DNA from 2 places in the Candidatus Pelagibacter sp. HTCC7211 genome. Region 1 is predicted to be linked to the other one. Evidence: riboswitches for the same ligand, from Rfam matches in the RefSeq annotation. Region 1 holds a riboswitch; the other holds the start of a gene.

Evidence for each region. Region 1 has a riboswitch for glycine ahead of gcvT (glycine cleavage system aminomethyltransferase GcvT). Riboswitches for the same ligand answer to the same signal wherever they lie in the genome.
Region 2: another riboswitch for glycine. It lies ahead of PB7211_RS00315 (malate synthase G); the one in region 1 lies ahead of gcvT (glycine cleavage system aminomethyltransferase GcvT).

What each region holds. Positions count from the first base shown of each region.
Region 1 covers NZ_DS995298.1:562,902-573,000, forward strand. Annotated here, with positions in the region: gene PB7211_RS02930 (TRAP transporter large permease) at 1-1,022, shown strand, start outside; gene PB7211_RS02935 (tetratricopeptide repeat protein) at 1,025-1,516, opposite strand; gene PB7211_RS02940 (5-oxoprolinase subunit PxpA) at 1,516-2,289, opposite strand; gene PB7211_RS02945 (5-oxoprolinase subunit B family protein) at 2,318-2,992, shown strand; gene PB7211_RS02950 (5-oxoprolinase subunit C family protein) at 2,985-3,929, shown strand; gene PB7211_RS02955 (DMT family transporter) at 3,929-4,807, shown strand; gene PB7211_RS02960 (TRAP transporter substrate-binding protein) at 4,955-5,995, shown strand; gene PB7211_RS02965 (TRAP transporter large permease) at 6,086-7,369, shown strand; gene PB7211_RS02970 (TRAP transporter small permease) at 7,374-7,883, shown strand; glycine riboswitch at 8,094-8,168, shown strand; gene gcvT (glycine cleavage system aminomethyltransferase GcvT) at 8,178-9,281, shown strand; gene gcvH (glycine cleavage system protein GcvH) at 9,281-9,661, shown strand; gene gcvP (aminomethyl-transferring glycine dehydrogenase) at 9,661-10,099, shown strand, end outside.
Region 2 covers NZ_DS995298.1:58,660-68,758, forward strand. Annotated here, with positions in the region: gene secA (preprotein translocase subunit SecA) at 1-2,085, shown strand, start outside; gene PB7211_RS00310 (acetyl-CoA carboxylase carboxyltransferase subunit alpha) at 2,092-3,189, opposite strand; glycine riboswitch at 3,294-3,383, shown strand; gene PB7211_RS00315 (malate synthase G) at 3,464-5,626, shown strand; gene recR (recombination mediator RecR) at 5,613-6,224, opposite strand; gene PB7211_RS00325 (YbaB/EbfC family nucleoid-associated protein) at 6,228-6,545, opposite strand; gene dnaX (DNA polymerase III subunit gamma/tau) at 6,538-8,208, opposite strand; gene PB7211_RS00335 (prephenate dehydratase domain-containing protein) at 8,350-9,186, opposite strand; gene kdsB (3-deoxy-manno-octulosonate cytidylyltransferase) at 9,186-9,917, opposite strand; gene PB7211_RS00345 (c-type cytochrome) at 10,029-10,099, shown strand, end outside.

The DNA.
Region 1 (10,099 bases):
GATTAATTCATGTTAATGTTGTTGGTTGCGGATTATTTGCTGCTATTTCAGGATCTTCAGCAGCAACTGTTGCAACAGTAGGCAAAATGTCAATACCAGAATTAAGAAAAAGAAAATACCCGGAAAAAATTCTTCTTGGAAGTTTAGCTGGCTCAGGAACTCTTGGATTATTAATTCCACCATCAATAATATTGATAATATATGGAGTTACAATTGAAGATTCTATAGCTAAACTATTTATGGCAGGAATTCTTCCAGGAATAATGCTTGCAGTTATTTTCATGCTTTATGTTGTTATTTGGTCGACAATTAACAAAAAGCAGATGCCTACAATTTCTGAAAATTTCTCATTTTTAGAAAAAATTAAAAAATCAAAACAATTATTACCGGTTGTTTTGCTTATAACTGCAGTCATTGGATCAATTTATACCGGTATAGCAACTGCAACAGAGGCCGCATCACTAGGTGTTGTTGGTGCATTAATTTTATCTTTATTTCAAGGAACTCTAAATAAAAACTCATTTAAATTATCTTTATTAGGAGCAACAAAAACATCATGTATGATTGCATTTATTTTAGCTGGTTCTACTTTTCTTTCATTAGCAATGGGCTTTACAGGTTTACCTAGAAATCTTGCAATTTGGATACAAGAATTAAGTCTATCCCCTTATATGTTAATTTTTATTTTGACTATTTTTTACATTATTCTTGGAATGTTTTTGGATGGAATTTCAGCTGTAGTTTTAACAATGGCAATCATAGAGCCTATGATCAGACAAGCTGGTTTTGATATGATTTGGTTTGGAATTTATCTTGTTATTGTTGTTGAGATGGCACAAATCACTCCACCGGTAGGTTTTAATTTATTTGTGCTACAAGGAATGGCAAATAAAGATATGTCATTTATTGCAAAAAGTGCTTTTCCACTCTTTTTACTTATGATCTTAGCAGTCATAATTATAATTATTTTTCCTGAAATAGCTTTATGGCTGCCAGATCAAATGTCTCAGAATATTAATTAAAATTAATATTTAGATTTTTTCTTTCCTTCAATTATTTCTTTAAGCTCATCGTATTCTTCACAATTACAAGTTTTTAAAATAGCAAGACGTTCTTTAGCTAAATCTATTCGATTTGTTACTACATAAAGCTCGCCTAAATACTCGTTAATACCAACGTGGTTTGGTTCAATCTGTAAACCTTGCAAATAATACATTTCACCGCCCTTGTAATCTCCAAGTTTTCTTGTTGTGAAACCAAGATAATTTAGAGTGTCTGCTTTATTAGGTGTTTTGCTATTAGATGCTAGTAATAGTTTTTGAGCTTTTTCATATCTTTTCTTTGCTTTTTCTTTTTTATCTTTCTTTTCATATTTTTTGGCTGACTCAATAAGTTTAACTGCCTTATCGTAATCAGATTTTACTTTAGTAGAACTATCACTACTAGTTCCTGCTGAATATGAACTTACAGTTAGCAAAGTGAGTATTGAAAAAGTTAATAAAATTTTTTTAATCATTACAAAAATTTCTCCATTAAATTTAAAGGTTTTAAAATAAGTCCATTCTCTACTAAGTTTTCTCTTATCGATTTAGCAGTAGCGAGTGAACTTTCATTATCTCCATGTATGCATACAGAGTCTATTTCACAAGGTATCTGCTTTCCACTGTGACAATTAAGTGCCTGATTTTTTACCATATTTAACACATGTTTTTTAGCTTGTTCTGGATCTGTTATTAGTGCGTGAGATTTTTTTCTCGAAACTAAGTTTCCATCATCCTCATAATTTCTATCAGCAAAAATTTCACAGGCTATTTTCATATTTAATTTTTTTGCTGCCTCTTCCATTTTTGATCCGGTTGGTACTAGATAAATCAAATCTTTACTTATTTCATTGATAGCTTTAGCTAAAGTAGTAGCAAGTTCGATATCTTCGCATGCCATATTATTTAATGCACCGTGTGGTTTGATATGAGTAACCTTTTCCCCATGATTTTCAGATATTTTTTGTAAAATTTCGTATTGGTCAATAATTAATTTACGGATCTCAGCTGCAGATAGATTCATTCTCTGTCTTCCAAAATTTTCTGGATCGTTAAATGATGGATGGGCTCCAATACTAACGCTATTTTTTTTTGATATTTCCACTACTTGATTCATTGACTCGTTATCACCAGCATGAAAACCACAGGCGACATTAGCTGAATTTACTATTTCAAGTAAATCAGGATCATACTTATTAGAATGATGTTTAGATTTTTCACCTAAATCACAATTTATATTAATTTCCATAGTCTTAATTGTTGAAGTATAACATGACATGATAAAAAATATATCAAATCTTGGTGACGCAGCTTTATACTGTGATTTTGGTACTGAGGTTAACAAAGATATTAATTCCAAAGTAATTAAACTTTTTGAAACTATTAGAGAGAAAAATATAGAAGGAATAAATAACCTTACTCCTTCTTATAATAAATTAATAGTTTCCTTTGATCTTAAAATAACAAATTTTAAAAAAATTAAAGAAATAGTCGAGAATATTCAAATTAAGGAAACTCAAAAGTTAAATAATAAAAAATTAGAAATTCCTGTTTGTTGCGACTCATCATTTTCTCTAGATATTGAAAGGTTAGAAAAAAAATTAAATTTGGATAGAGAGCAAATTTTAGAAGTTTTTTTTAATAAAGAATTTTTTTGTTATATGACTGGATTTATTGCTGGTATGCCATTTTTAGGAGATTTAGAGGAAAAAATGAGGGCACAACGTTTAGAAACTCCTAGAGTAAAAGTACCAAAAGGATCAATAGGACTTACAGAACAATTTGCAAATATCTATACTTTTGAAAGCCCTGGTGGGTGGAACATTATTGGAAATACTCCATTAAATGTATTCGATATTGCAAAAGAAAAAGAACCCAATCTTATTAATCCTGGAGACAAAGTAAAATTTAAAAGAATATCAATGGAAGAGTATAAAGACTTAAATGGATAATAATTATTTTGAGATAAAAAGGGCAGGTATAAATACAACTTTTCAAGATAAGGGAAGAAATAATTTATATCACATAGGAATTCCTTTTAGTGGAGCCATGGATAATAGAAATTTTCTTTTAGCAAATAAATTAGTTGGGAATAAAGTTGATTCACCAGTAATTGAATTTGCATACCAGGGACCTTTATTAAAGTTCAATGGTGACAAGATAACAATAACTGTTACCGGAGATGTTATTTTTAAATTAAATAAAAAAAATAATGAAATAGAGGGAAGATGTTACGAAACCTATCAACTAGAAAATGGTGATGAGATTAATATTTTATCAACCAATAAATCTGTATATGGTTATTTAGCAATTAGTGGAGAGATTGATTTAAAATTTCAATGGGGAAGCTGCTCTATAAATACTAAAGCTAATATTGGATCAAATGATGGAAAAAAACTTACCAATGAACAAAAAATAAATATCCGTAAAATAAATTCAAACCAAAAAAATAAAAAAATTGATTATTTAAATTCGAAGATAGAAAATATTAGAGTTATTAAAGGTACTAATTTTGATTATTTTTCAGAAGAAGGAAAAAAAACTTTTTTTGAGAAACAATTCACAGTTTCGAAATTATCCGACAGAATGGGCATGAGATTAGAGGGTCCAAAAATTGAAAATATAGTAAATACAAATATTAAATCAGAAGGTTTATTAAAAGGAGTTATACAGGTCCCAGCTGATGGAAATCCAATCATTATGTTATCAGACCATGGTACAATTGGTGGATATCCAAAAATTGGAGTAGTTGCCAGTGTTGATTATGACAGATTGGTTCAAATTTCACCTGGATCAAAAATAAAGTTTAAAGAAATAGATTTATCTGATGCAGAAACTTTATTTAAGTTATATGAGATGGAAACTCAAAATTTAATCTCACAAATTTAATGAATTTAATATCAAAATTACCAGGACCTTTTTTAATTTTTTTAGGTGCTTTTAGTCTAAGTTTTGGTGGGTTAATTGTTAAATCATTTGAAGGCGCAACTTTATGGCAAATTTTATTTTGGAGATCTTTATTTTTTTCACTTACAGTTCTGACGTTTCTTTTAATAAGTTACAAAAAGAAAACATTTAAAGCATTTAAAGACTCTGGTTTTCCAGGATTTTTTGGAGGTATTATTTTATCTTTTGGTTTCTGTGGATATGTGTTTGCTATGTATAATACTACTGTTGCTAACACAAATTTTATTATTTCACTTCAAATTTTATTTCTTGCGATATTTGGATATTTTTTTTTAAAAGAGAAGATTTCAGCTATCACATTTACATCAATTATTTTAGCAATGACAGGAGTTTTGCTTATGGTTGGAAATTCATTAACACCAGGTGAATTATCAGGAAATTTAGCTGCTTTTACAATGCCAATTACTTTTGCAGTGTTAATTATGATAGTCAGAAAATTTCCAACAGTAGATATGGTTCCAGCACAATTTGTTGCAGGTATTTGTTCTTGCTTAATCGGTTATTTACTTTCATCAAAGATAATGATTTCACCACATGATATTTTTTTAGGTTTTTTAGCTGGTTGTTTTCAAGTTGGTCTTGGATTTATATTTATAACAACTGGAGCTAGAACAACCCCTTCAGCAATGGTAGGAATAATCATGTTGTCAGAGTCTGTTTTAGGACCTCTTTGGGCTTTTTTATTCGTGAGTGAAAGACCCTCATTATTTGGATTAATCGGAGGAGCCATCATTTTATTTGCTGTACTTATACAATTTTACTCACTTCTGGTTAAGAGTAAAAAAAGTATCTCTCACTAAACTTAAATAGATTAACTTTAAGATTAAATTAAACACAATCTTTCATGTGTTTAATACTTCATATTCCACTATCGACTCAATTGTAAATTTAGATTACTATAATTCAAAATATTTAGACAATGTTTAATTTAATTGAAAGGATATAATATGATTGCTAAAAAAATTTGTAAGACACTACTAAAAGTGTTTGCAATTGCTTTCTTTGCCCAAGCCGCTTATGCAGAGGTAACTCTTAAGCTTGGAACCACTGGTAGACTAGGTATGCCAATTGGTGATGCAATAGATCAAGCATTAATACCAGCCTTGGCAAAAGCTTCTGGTGGTAAAATGAAAATTGAACCACATTATCAAAAAAGCTTATGCGCTGAACAAAAATGTGGTGAACAAGCCAATCAAGGGCTTATAGCTTTATGGACTAGTTCAACTGCAAACTATGGTAATTTTGGACCAGAGTTAGCAATTTTCGATTTGCCATTTATTTTCAAATCACTAGAAGATGCAAAAAGAATATCAGATGAATGGTTAGCTGAAAGGCAGTGTAAACTTGCTCTTGAAAACGCTGGTCATATTTGTCTTTCTGTATATTCAAGTGGTGGATTTAGACAGCTTGGAAATGCAACTAAACCAGTTCATGTTCCAGACGATATGAAGGGATTGAAATGGCGTACTACAAAGAGTCCAGTTGAGTTCATGCTAGTTAAAAATTGGGGCGCAACTCCAACTCCTTATGACTGGAGCCAGTTATACTCAGGTCTACAGTCAGGTGTAGTTGAAGGTCAGTATGTTGCTAGTCCATGGCAGCACGTAGCAAAACTTCATGAAGTAGCAAAATATTTCACTGAAATTGGTGGTATGTGGTCAGGAAACATTCTAGCGATGGATGCAAAACAGTACAATGCATTGTCTGATCAGCAGAGAAAATGGTTACACAAGGCAGCTGATGCTTATGGAGAAAAAGTTAACGAGTTAGATAATGCTTGGATTAAAAATGGTGAAGATGCCATTAAAGCATCTGCTAAAGAGTGGTATGTACCAACTGAAGCTGAAATGTCTAAGTGGAGAGCAGGTGCAATTGGTGCTTGGTTAGACGCTAAAGGTACTTTTGAACCAGAAGTAGCTAAAAGAGTACTTCTAGAACAAGGAATGGATGGATTCGTAGCTCAGTTAGAGAAAGCTGGGGCTCTGTAAATCGTTCAAAGAAAAACTGTGTAAAGATCATTTAGCTCGATAAGAGTTAGATGATCTTTACCTTAAACAATTCATAACATATAAGTATCTATGGAAAGCATCATTCTACTCGTAGTACTCCTTTTTCTAATCTTATTAGGTGCTCCCATTGGCTTCATATTAATTCTTATACCATTTGTTTATATTTTATTTACCGACGCTGTACCGCTTGTTTTGATCCCTAGTCAAATGTTTAATGCTATTGACTCAGTGCCATTAACTGCAATTGCATTCTTTATGTTAACAGGTGAGTTAATGACAAGCGCAACAATTACAGACCGTTTAGTAGCTTTGAGCAGAGCATTAATCGGACGTATACGAGGAGGGTTGGCCCAAGTTAATGTTCTTGTGAGCATGTTTTTTGCGGGGATGAATGGTTCTGTAGTAGCAGATACAGCTACAGTTGGAGCATTAGTTTTACCAGCTATGAAAAAAGCTGGATATCCTGCTGCGTTTTCTGCTGCAGTTACAGGCGTAAGTTCAACCATAGGAGGGATAATTCCGCCTAGTATCATGATGATCGTACTTGCTAACTCAACAGAGATTTCTATTGCAGCATTATTTGCTGCTGGGATTATTCCAGGTGTATTAATAGGCGTTGTGATCATGATAATTAATCATTACTTTGCGATCAAATATAATTTTGAGCGTAGTGATGAACCATTTTCGATACGTCGAGCCGGTAAAGAATTATATAGATCGTCTTTCGCTCTTCTCATACCTTTAGTTTTGGTGGGTTCAGTAATGGGCGGTGTGGCATCAGTTGTTGAGGCTGGCGCTATCACAGCAATGGTTGCTTTATTAACAGGTGTATTCGTTTATCGAACTATTAAATGGAAAGAATGCACGGGTGCTTTTCGTCGGGCGTTTCGTAATTCAGCAATGGTTTTTATTATAATAGCTGCATCAGGACCCTTCAGTTGGTTACTTACATCTTTAGGTGCAATAGGTGATCTTGAAAGCTGGCTTCTAAGCCTCACAGATTCTCCTATTATCTTTATTTTAGCAGTGATTTTATTCATTTTTCTTCTAGGAACAGTAATGGACTCAGCGGTAAACATTATCATAGTTGGCCCAGTGCTAGTTAACGTTATGGCTCAAGCTGGCTTTCCTGAAGTACAAGCAGCTATCGTTGTAATAGTTGGCTTTTTAATAGGATCAGTGACACCACCTGTTGGTGTTGCGTATTTTACTGCTGCAACAATAGCACAGGTACGCCTAGAAAAGGTAGCTGTTGCATTAATTCCCTATCTAATTGGGCTGTTTTTACTTTTATTTTTTATTCTTGTTATTCCTGAATTAACCATGTTTCTTCCAAACCTAATGAGTAGTTAGCGATATGTTGAAATTTTTAAACAACATTGACCGTTCTATCCATCGTATATTGGAAGCTATGTGCTCAATCTTTTTAGCTGCGATGGTTGGCTTCACTATTTATAACGTCACCATGCGATATGTTTTCAATAACCCTCCTGTTTGGGGAGATCTACTAACAGTATTAAGTAATATTTGGTTGATGTTTATTGCACTTTCTTTAACAGCTAGAGATAATGAGCATATAGCTTTAAATTTAATTTATGAAAAATTACCAAATAGAATATCGCTATATATACGTCAGTTCTGGAAAGTAATGATTATGATAATTGGTATAGTTCTGATGATTTATGGAGTTGAACTTGTAGAAGGTATGCGTGGGAAATACTGGGAGATGTGGTATTTCGAAATTAGCTTTCAGGGTATTGAGTTCAAAGAGAATTATATGCCAAAGAAATATGCAGTTGCAATCTTGCCATTAGCTGGATTTTTGACAACAGCTGGTGCTCTAATTTCTTTTGTGAAAAAGACATAGTTTAATATATTTATTGTCACATTCTTCACTTACTTAGACTTTCTTTAATGTATACAAGTCGTAAAATCTTTGGTAATTTATATTAACAGTACATTATTTATAAATAAGTGTTGATGCAGACGGGAGACAGAATAGAGCCTTAGTATTAAGGAAAATCATTCGGCCGAAGGAGCAACCACCCAGGAAACTCTCAGGTAAAAAGGACCGTAACATATTAACTCTGGAAAGAGATTAAATTCTCGCCGAAGGAGCAAAACTCTCAGGCAAATATACAGATGGGTAAAACGAGTTAATATGGAAATAAAAAAGACTTCACTAAATAATCTACACAAAGACAATCAAGCTAAATTTGTAGAGTTTGCTGGTTATGAGATGCCAATACAATACAGCAAAGGTATTATTGAGGAACATAAATTTACAAGACTTCATTCTGGAATATTTGATGTATCTCACATGGGTCAGCTATTTATATATGGTGATGAAAACTTAACAGAAGAATTAGAAAAAATTTTTCCTTTAGATTTAAAAAATCTAAAACAAAACAGTTCTAAGTATAGTTTTTTAATGAACGAGGATGCTGGAATTTATGATGATCTAATTATTACTAAAATTGAAGATGGATATTTAATTATACTAAATGCTGCATGCAAAGATAAAGATTTTGAGATTTTATCCAATCTTCTAGGTACGAAATTTAAAATGAATTTAGACAACAATAGATCATTGATAGCAATTCAGGGACCTAAGTCTGTTGAAATTTTAAACTCAATTATAAATGGGGTCGACCAACTAAATTTTATGTCAGGAAATTGGTTTGATTCTGATAATCAAAAATTATTTGTCACTAGATCAGGTTACACAGGTGAAGATGGATTTGAAGTATCAATTTCTAACGATAAAGCTGAAAAATTTGTGCAAAATCTAATTGAAAAAGGGGCACAACTTATAGGACTTGGGGCAAGAGATACCTTGAGATTAGAAGCTGGATTATGTTTATATGGTCACGAACTAAATTTAAATAAAACACCAATTGAAGCAAACCTTAAATGGGCAATCTCAAAATCAAGATTGTCAAATGGAGGTTTTATTGGATCAGAAAAAATTATGAACCAAATACAAGATGGAGCAAATCAAATAAGAGTAGGGATTAAACCTAAAGGTAGATTGATTGCTAGAGAAAAAACTAAAATATTTAATGATACAGAGTCGCAAATCGGTGAGATAACAAGTGGAACGTTTGGACCAAGTGTAAATGGTCCTATAGCGATGGGTTATGTTGATAAAGATTTTTCAAAAGTTGATACCAAGATTTTGCTTGAGGTTAGAGGAAAAAAATATCCAGCAAATATTTGTGCATTACCATTTTATAAAAAAAATTATGTGAAAGGAGTAAATTAATGAGTGAAGTAAAATTTTCGAAAGAACATGAGTGGATTACTTTAGAGGGAGATGTAGCTACAATAGGAATTACAAAGCATGCAACAGAAATGCTTGGAGATATAGTTTTTGCTGAACTTCCTGAAAAAGGATCTAATGTTGAAAAAGATGGTACTGCAGGGGTGGTAGAATCTACAAAAGCTGCAAGCGATGTTTATACTCCAATTAGTGGCGAGGTAGTAGATACTAATCAAGCTATAGTTGATGATCCTTCCAAAATTAATGAAGATCCAGAAGGATCAGCATGGTTTTTTAAACTTAAAATGAAAGATCAATCTGAAATGGATAGCCTTATGAACAAAGAAGAATACGAAAAATTTGCAAAGGAGAGCTCAAGCTAATGTTACATAATTCTCAAAAAGATTTTTTAAAAAGACACATTGGACCTTCTGATGAAGATCAAAATAAAATGTTGAAGGAACTTAATTATAAATCACTAGATGATTTAATCAAAAGTACAGTTCCAGAAAAAATCCAATTAAAAGATGAATTAAATATTGGTGAGTCAAATTCAGAATATGAAGCATTAAGAAAATTAAAAGTAATTTCGAAAAAAAATCAAATTTACTCTAACTTTATAGGAATGGGTTATTATGGAACTTACACTCCATACGTAATTCTAAGAAATATTTTAGAAAATCCAGGTTGGTACACTGCTTATACACCTTATCAGCCAGAAGTAGCTCAAGGTAGATTAGAAATGCTACTTAATTTTCAACAAATGATTGTTGATTTCACAGGTATGGATATAGCAAATGCGTCTTTATTAGATGAAGGAA
Region 2 (10,099 bases), 500 kb from region 1:
CTAACCTCGGGCTACATCAATAATGACCAAAATGATGAAGATAGAAAGAAAAACTATAGCTGTGACATAACCTATGCAACTAATAGTGAGTTAGGTTTTGATTATTTAAGAGATAATATGAAATTTTCAGAGGCCGAAATGGTTCAGAGAGAGCATGCCTTTTCAATTGTTGATGAAATTGATTCCTGCTTAATTGATGAAGCTAGAACTCCACTTGTTATTTCAGGATCAGCAGATGATAAAACAGCTCAATATCTTGCAATAGATAAACTTGTAAAACAACTAAATGATAAAGATTACGAAATTGATGAAAAAGATAGAGGTATTCTTTTAACCAATGATGGAATTAATAATGTAGAAAAAATTTTTTCTGATGCGGGTATTTTGAAAAATAATAATTTTTATGATCCAGAAAATTTAGGTCTAGTTCATCATGTAAATCAAGCATTACGTGCAAATCATTTATTTGAAAAAGGTAAAGATTATATTGTTAAAGATGAAAGTCTTAAGATAATTGATGAACTTACCGGTAGAATTTTAGAGGGAAGAAGATTTGGTGATGGATTACATCAAGCATTAGAAGCAAAAGAAAAAATTACTATTCAGGCAGAAAATCAAACTTTAGCTTCGATAACCTATCAAAATTATTTTAAACTTTATAAAAAAATGTCAGGATGTACGGGAACAGCCGCAACAGAATCAGAGGAATTTTTTGAAATTTATAATTTGCCAGTAGTAGTGATACCTACAAATAATGAAATGATCAGAAAAGATTACAATGATCAAATTTTTAGAACTGAAGGTGAAAAAAATGATGCAATTATTGAAAGGATTGTTGAGTGTCATAATTTAGGACAACCAATTTTAATATTTACATCAAGTATAAATAAATCAGAAATTTATTCAAAATTACTTAGTAAAAAAAATATTAAACATGTTGTCTTAAATGCAAAAAATCATGCAAATGAAGCAGAAATTATTGCAAATGCTGGTAAGGAAAATTCGGTAATAATTACAACCAGCATTTCTGGAAGAGGCGTAGATATTCAATTAGGAGGCAAGAAAGGATCTATTCAAGATGATCAATTAAAAATTGATAAGGCTAAGATTAAAACATTGGGTGGATTGTTTGTTATTGGTACAGAAAGAATGGAGTCTCGAAGAGTTGATAATCAGGCAAGAGGAAGGGCTGGTCGTCAAGGAGATGAAGGTAGTTCTATTTTTTATGTAAGTTTAGAAGATGATTTAATGAGGATTTTTGGTTCAGAGTCTATGAATAATATGCTCGAAAAATTAGGACTAAAAGATGGAGAGAGTATTGATCATCCATGGATTAATAAAGCATTAGAGAGAGCACAACAAAAAGTTGAAGCTAGAAATTTTGATATAAGAAAAACTCTAATTAAGTTTGATAATGTCTTAAATGATCAAAGACACGTTGTATTTTCACAAAGAAAAAATGCAATGAATAGTAAAAATATTTTTGAATATTCAGACGAATTTTTGAAAGAAATTTCCCAAGATATTGTGAAATTAAAAATTCAAAAATTATCAAATCCTAAAAGTAATGAATTCTCAAATCGATTAAGACAAATTGTTGGAAAAAGTTTTGAAGAAAATGAATTTAAAGAGTTAATTTCATCTAGTGATAATGAAATTAAAGAAAAAATTTTAAATAAATTTAAAGAATCACGAAACGATAGAATAAATTTACTTGGTGAAGATCATGCAAAAGAAATCGAAAAAAGAATATTTCTTCAATCAATAGATCTAAATTGGAAGTCTCACATACAATATTTAGAGCAACTAAGACAAGTAATAGGTCTTAGATCGTATGGGCAAAGAGATCCTTTAATTGAGTATAAAAAAGAGGCTTTTGAACTATTTTCAAATCTTTTAGAAAAATTAAAGTTAGATTTCGTAACCATACTAATGAATTTGAAAGTTTTAACTGAACAAGCACCAGAACAAGAAAATAAAAATAGTATGTTAGACCAAATAAAAAAAGGTAAAAAAATTGGAAGAAATGAACCTTGTTATTGTGGCTCTGGAAAAAAATTCAAACATTGTTGTGGAGCTTTATAAAGTTAATTAAAATAAAGCAAATACTAAAACAAGTAAGATAAAGCCTGAGACAGAAGCTCCAATAAGTATTTTTTTAGATTTTAAAATTTCTACAATATTATTTTCTTTTATTGTAAGCGTACTTATGTCCTCTGAATTACTTATAAATCCTTTATTTCTTCCAATCTTTAAAAATTTATTTTTTCTTTCACTCATGATTTCCTCGGAGGATAAATCTTTAAAATATTCTAAATTTTTAGATATCGAATTTCTTAAATTGTCTAATATTAAATCTCTATCTCTATGGGCTCCCCCTAATGGCTCTTGAATTATTTCATCTATAACCTGAAGTTCTAATAAATCTTTAGCTGATAATTTCATGGCCTTTGCGGCATCTAGCATTTTTTTTGGATCTCTCCATAAAATTGTTGCACATCCTTCTGGTGATATTACAGAATAAATAGCATTTTCTAACATTATTACTTTACTAGATGATGCTAAAGCTATCGCCCCTCCAGATCCGCCTTCACCAATTATAATAGCAAGTGTTGGAACTTTAAGTTCCATACAGCATTCAATTGATTTTGCAATTGCCTCCGCCTGACCTCTTTCTTCAGCACCAACTCCTGGATATGCTCCTGGAGTGTCTATAAAAGAGATTATTGGAATATTAAATTTATTTGCCAAATTCATTAGCCTAATTGTTTTTCGGTAACCTTCTGGTCTCATCATCCCAAAATTTCTTTCAATTCTACTCTCTAAATTTTCACCTTTTTCTTGTCCAATTACCAATACTGATTGTCCATTGAATTTTGCAAAACCAGTTAATACTGATTTATCTTCACCGTAATATCTATCTCCAGATAAAGAGATAAAATCATCAAATAAATTATCTATAAAAAATTTCGATTTAGGCCTATCTTCATGTCTAGCAACCATAGTGGTTTGCCAAGGGTCTAAATTTGAGTAAATATCCTTTAATTTTTTATCTAATTCAGCTTGCGTATTTGATATTTTTTGAGTGTCGACTTCAGATAAACCCTCTTGATTAAAGGGATCTTTTAGTTTTTCAATTTCACTCTCTAAATTTTTAATATCATTTTCAAAATTAAGATAATTTTTCATAATTAATTTATATCGGACAATTAAAATATAAAAAAGGCAATAAAGTGATGATGAATATCCTTTGTAAATGTTATCAATTGACTTAAATTTTTTTTAAAGATAAAATTTGTATATCGGGAGAGACTGATAAGCTTATTAGCGCCGAAGGAGCAACCACCCCGGAAACTCTCAGGCAAAAGGACCGTTAAACGCATAACACTCTGGAAAGAGATTAATTTCCGCCGAAGGAGCAAAACTCTCAGGCAAAAATACAGATGGGGTAAATATTAGTGCTATGCAAGAAAAATATATTAACATTAACAAACTAAAAGTTTCAGAGAGTTTATCTAGATTTGTTAAAGATGAACTATTGAAAGACACAAATATTTCTAGTGATGATTTTTGGCTTGGTTTTGAAAGAACTATTGAGGAGCTTGAACCAAAAAATAAACAATTAATTAATTTTAGAGAAACTTTACAAAAAAAAATTGATGCATGGCATATTAAGAATAAATCTAATGAATTCAATTTAATTGAATACAAAAAATTTTTGGTTGAGATCGGCTACTTAAAAGAAGAAGGCCCAGATTTTTCAATAGACACAAAAAATGTAGACGATGAAATCACAAAAATTGCAGGACCACAATTAGTTGTACCAATTATGAACTCACGTTATGCATTGAACGCAGCTAATGCAAGATGGATGAGTCTCTATGACAGTTTATATGGGACTGATGTGATAGAACAATCTGAAGATAGTGTTTCTGAAAGATATGACCCTTTAAGAGGAGAAATGGTTATTAAATATGGTAGAGACTTTTTAAATAAATATTTTCCTTTGAAGGATATGAGCTGGAATAAAATTACTACTGTAGCAGTCAAAGAAGGAAGTTTTAAAGCATTAAAAGGAGTTGAAACATTTGATTTAGTAGATGAAGAAAAATTTATTGGTCATAGAGGTGAAGCAGATAACCCATCGGCAATTATCTTGAAAAATAATAACTTACATATAGAAATTTTAAGAGATCGAAGAGCTTTTAGTGCTCAACAAGATTATGCGGGTATTAGTGATATAATTTTAGAGTCTGCTGTGTCTACAATATGTGACAACGAAGATAGCGTTGCGGCAGTAGATGCTGCGGATAAAGTTATTTGCTACAGGAACTGGTTGGGTTTAATGAAAGGTAATCTAAAAACTCAATTTGAAAAAGGAGGTAAACTACTTGAAAGAAAATTAAATCCAAACAGAAGCTACATATCAAAAGAAGGTAAAGGCCTTAAACTTCATGGAAGAAGTCTCTTATTGATAAGAAATGTTGGACATTTAATGACAAACCCATCAATAATTCTCAGTAATGGTAATGAAGTCCCAGAAGGTATAATGGATGCCTTTATAACTGTTGCTGCTGCACTTCATGATCTTAAAAATAAAAATAATTCTAGAACTGGATCCATTTATATAGTTAAACCAAAAATGCATGGACCAGAGGAAACTGAATTTACTGATTTGATATTTTCTAAAGTTGAGGAAGTTTTAGGATTAGATAAATACACTTGTAAAATCGGAATTATGGATGAAGAAAGAAGAACTTCATCCAACCTAAAAGAATGCATAAGAACACTAAAAAATAGAGTATTTTTTATCAATACAGGTTTTTTAGATAGAACTGGAGATGAAATGCATACTTCGATGGAAGCAGGACCAATGATTAAAAAAGGAGAAATGAAATCCTCTAAATGGATCTTAGCATACGAAAATAATAACGTTGATGTTGGTTTAAAATGTGGTCTTTCAGGGAAGGCTCAAATTGGTAAAGGAATGTGGGCAATGCCAGATAAAATGAAAGATATGATGGAGCAAAAAACAGGTCACTTAAAAGCAGGTGCAAATTGTGCTTGGGTACCATCTCCTACAGCAGCAGCCCTACATGCATTACACTATCATGAAATAGATATTTTTGATCAACAAAAAAATATAATTAAAAGAGAAAAAGCAAAACTTGATGACCTTTTAACAATTCCAGTTGCAAATAGACCTAACTGGTCGATTGAAGAAATTAATAGTGAAATTTCTAACTCAGCACAAACATTGTTAGGTTATGTGGTAAGATGGATAGATCAAGGTGTAGGTTGTTCAAAAGTTCCAGATATAAATAATATTGGTCTAATGGAAGATAGAGCAACTTTAAGAATATCTTCACAGCATATTGCTAACTGGATACATCATGGAATTACTACTAAATTACAAGTTTTAGGAATAATGAAAGAGATGGCAAAAATTGTTGATAATCAAAATAAAAGTGATGACAAATATGTCAGGATGAGTGACGACTTTGATAGGTCATTAGCTTTTAAAACTGCATGTGATTTAGTTTTTAGTGGTAAAGAACAGCCCTCAGGATATACAGAACCTTTGCTGCATTTAAATAGGCTTAAAAAAAAAATTAATCAGAATTAGAATTTAAATTTGCTCTATTTTTAAAAGCAGAAAATAAAGTTCCATCATCTAAATTTTCAATTTCACCACCAACTGGTAATCCTTGGGCTAATTTAGTAACTTTAGCACTAGTATTTTTTAAACTATCTTGGATATAGTATGCGGTAGTTTGTCCCTCAACAGTTGCACTAGTTGCAAGTATAACTTCCTCTATACCCTCTTTATTAACCCTCTCTACTAATGAGTTAATTAAAAGATCTTCTTTTCTTTGACCTACAGAGGAAATAGTTCCACCCAAAATATGAAAATATCCTTGAAAAATATTCGAATTTTCAATTGACCATTGGTCTGCAATATCTTCTACTACACAAATTTTATTATATTTTTCTTTTGAATTTTCACAATTAATACATCCACTTAAATTTGATTTTAATGATCCACAAAAATTGCATCTTGTTACATTTTTATAAACTTGGTCCAACGTGCTTGCCAATGGCTTAACCAACTCGTCTCTATTGTTAATCAATTTTAAAACAATTCTTTTTGCTGATTTAGGGCCTAGACCAGGAAGCTTTGAAATTAACTTTATTAATTCCTCAATCTCGTTAATATTTTGCATTAATTATAACGGCCATTTAAAACCAGGAATTCCGAAGCCTCCCGTAGCTTTTGAAATCTCTTCTGTGGTCTTTGTTTTCAACTGTGATTTTGCGCTATTATGAGCAGCAACAATTAAATCTTCAATTATTGCCTTATCTTCTTTAATAATTTCATCAGATAATTCAATTTTTTGCATCTCACCCTCACCATCAAGAGTTATTTTAACTGAATTAGAGCCTGAAACTCCCTCAGCTTTAATCTCCTTAATTTTTTCTTGGCTCTCTTTCATTTTTGCCTCTAATTCCTTTGCTTTATCCAAAATCTTTGTAAAATCAGTCATTTTTATCCTCTTCTTTTCCATTTAATTTAACGTCAATAAGTTCTGCATCAGGAAATTTTTCCATTACCATCTGATAAGTCTCTGAACTTTTAACCTCATTAATCAATTTATCTTTTCTATTCTTTTGTTTTTCTTTAATTGACATCTCACCTTTAGATTTACTGAAGGTAATAATCCATCTTTCAGAAGTCCATTCAAAAAGTTTTGAGGAAAGATCTTTTACAAAATCTTTATCTAAGTTATCATTAAAAGAAATTTCAATTCTATTTCTCTCAAATTTTACAAGATTTACATTTTTTTCTAATTCATATTTTAGTTTAATTTCTTTTTTTTGAGTACAGATATCAAGAAGGTCTTCAAATGAATTTATCAAATTTTTATCAATCGCTTCAACTTCTTGTTTCACATCAGGTTTGTGTTTTTCTTCTTGGGCTACATTTTTTATTTGATTTATAACTCTTGAATTATCATCAAATTCATTTTCTTTTTTTTTTTTCTGGATTCGATCATCTATATTGTGGCTTGTTTGCTCTTTTTTAGTATCTTGCTTTAACTTAATTGAACTTAAATGCATCAATCTTATCAAAAACATTTCTATAGACAGATGCTGGTTAGAGACAATGTCTAATTCTTCAAGTGAAGATACAGCAAACTGCCAAAATAAAATTAAAATTTCTGAGTTTACTTGATTAGAAATTTCTTTAATTTTTGAAAACTCTTCATCGTTAAGTGAAAAATTTGTACTTTCTAGAGATAATGAATTTATATTTTTGTAATAATAAAGTATTTCTAAAAAATCATTAATAAATACTTTTGGCTCAACCCCCTGATCATAAATTTTTCTGTAAATATTAATAACTTTTTTCTCTTCTCCTTTAAGTATTAATTCAAATAAATTTATTAATTGAGATTTATCAAAATATCCAAAAATTTTTTGTGCAGCATTTAAATCTAATTCAGTATTTTGCTCTAAACTTAGTAGACCTCTATCCAATAAAGATAGCGCATCTCTTACAGATCCCTCGGATATTTTAACAATTAATTTTAAAGCTTCATCTGATACGTTGCCATTCTCTTTATCTTTAATCTTTTTTATAAATTCAAATAATTCTGTTGATTTAATTCTAGATAAATCAAATCTTTGACATCTTGACACCACAGTAATTGGTATTTTTTTAATTTCTGTAGTTGCAAAAATAAATTTAAGATATGCTGGTGGCTCTTCTAGTGTTTTTAACAAAGCATTAAATGCTTGTTTGCTTAACATGTGCACTTCATCAATTATAAATATCTTATATTTTGCAGAAGTGGGCCCATATCTAGAGAATTCAATTAAATCTCTGACATCATCAACACCAGTTTTGCTAGCTGCATCCATTTCAAGTACATCAATGTGACTTGCATCGGCTATTGATTTACAATTTTCGCATAAATCTTTTTTACATAAATTTTCAATTCCTTTAGAACAGTTAAGCCCCTTAGCAACAATTCTGGCAGTCGTAGTTTTGCCAATTCCTCTTATTCCAGTGAATAAATATGCATTAGGAATTTTATCTGCTTTAATGGAATTAGTTATAGTTTCAGCCACAACTTCTTGGCCAATAAGATCATCAAAAACTTGTGGTCTATATTTTAATGCTAATACTTTTGAGTTATTGTTCATTTTGTTTATTTTAAGGAGACTAGAACCTGAATAACTGTCTCTACGACTGCTTCCGTTAAGATCTGGTCGGGTTCAAGCAGCATCCACCTCTAGCCTCCAAAACTATTATAGCAGTTATAATTTCTATTCCACAAGAAAAGATTAATTATTTTTTTCTCTTAACTTATCTGCTTCAAAAACACCTAGAACGTGAAAATCTTCGCAATGAAGCCCAAGCTCTTCTAAGGATTTTTGAACTTTTGAATCTTCGATATGACCATCTAATTCACATAAGAAAAAGAATGAGTCAAAAGTATTCTTTTCTGGATAGCTCTGTAATTTTGTTAAATTAACTCCATTAATTGCGAAGCCTCCTAATGATTGATAAAGTGCAGCTGGTTTACTTTTTAATTTAAATAAAAAAGAAGTGATGTATTTTTTATCTCCAAATTCTGGTTGTGAAATATTTTTACCCATAATTAAAAATCTTGTTAAGTTGCCATTTTCATTTTCAATATTTTTTTTTATTACGCTTAAACCATAAATTTCAGCACTTAAAGAAGAAGCTATTGCTGCTTGCTTAATATCTTTAGTTTTAGAAATCATTTCTGCAGAGCCTGCAGTATCAGCTCTGATATGCTCTGTTATATTATTATCTTTTATAAATTTTGAGCATTGAGATAATCCTTGAGCATGAGAATATACTTCTTTTATATCACTTAGCTTTGCACCAGGTTGTCCTAATAAATTATGTTCAATTTTTTGAAAATGCTCTTCGTAAATATTGAGTCTATGTTTAAAGATTAAATATTCTATGCCAATATTTCCTGTAATTCTATTAGACTCTGGGATAATTATTTTACACTCAGCTTCTGAACTTGCTTTATTAAAACAATCATCAAAAGTTTTACATGGTAATATTTCTGCATCAGGATCAACTGATAAAGCAGCTAAATGAGAATATGCTCCAAAAGTACCCTGAAAATATATTTTTGACATTAGGCTTTATATTCCATAATTTTTTTTAAGGCTAGATAATCTTCTTCAGTATCAACTCCTATCGGTGATGATTTAGCTAAAGAAACATTTATTTCGATATTATTATCTAATGCTCTTAATTGTTCTAATCTATTTTTAATTTCATTTTGAGATTGTTCTAGTTTTACAAATTTTTCTAATGTTTCGGCTGAATAACAGTAAACTCCTATATGATGATAAATATTATTCTTTTTTGAGGAGTTTCTTAAAAAATTCTCAGCACTAGAAAAATCTTCATCTTTCAGATTTTTTTTAGTAATAACCTTTACTATATTTTCATTTTCTAAATCGTTGTCATTTTTTATATTAGCAGCAAGAGTTCCCATTTGACTTGGATAAACAGTCATTTTCTTATTTAAGCTGATAATATCATCAATGTTAATTGCTGGTTCGTCACCCTGTAAATTCATTATTAAATCTACATCTCTGATATCTAATTTCTTAAATGCTTCATATATTCTGTCAGTACCAGTTTTATGATTATTGCTTGTAATTATAGCTTTACCCCCATTTTTAATAACATCATCTACTATTTCCTGGTCTTCAGTAGCAACAACAACCTCTCCAATATTTGCCTCTTTGGCTTTTCTAAATACATGCGAGATGATGGATAGGCCATTAATTTTAAGCAAAGGTTTACCTGGTAGTCTAGTGGCTGATAATCTTGATGGAATAATTGTCAATGTTTTCATTATATTTACAATTTATTATACATTTTAAATAGTAATAGAGGCAAATTTATACATTAAAATTTAGTAATTTTTTAATTTATCGTGATATACGTTCAAAAATAAAATTACAAAATGGATTCATTTGAAATTAATAAAATAGTAGCAGCAGTTCTAATGGTTGCTCTTTTGGTGATTGGTATTGG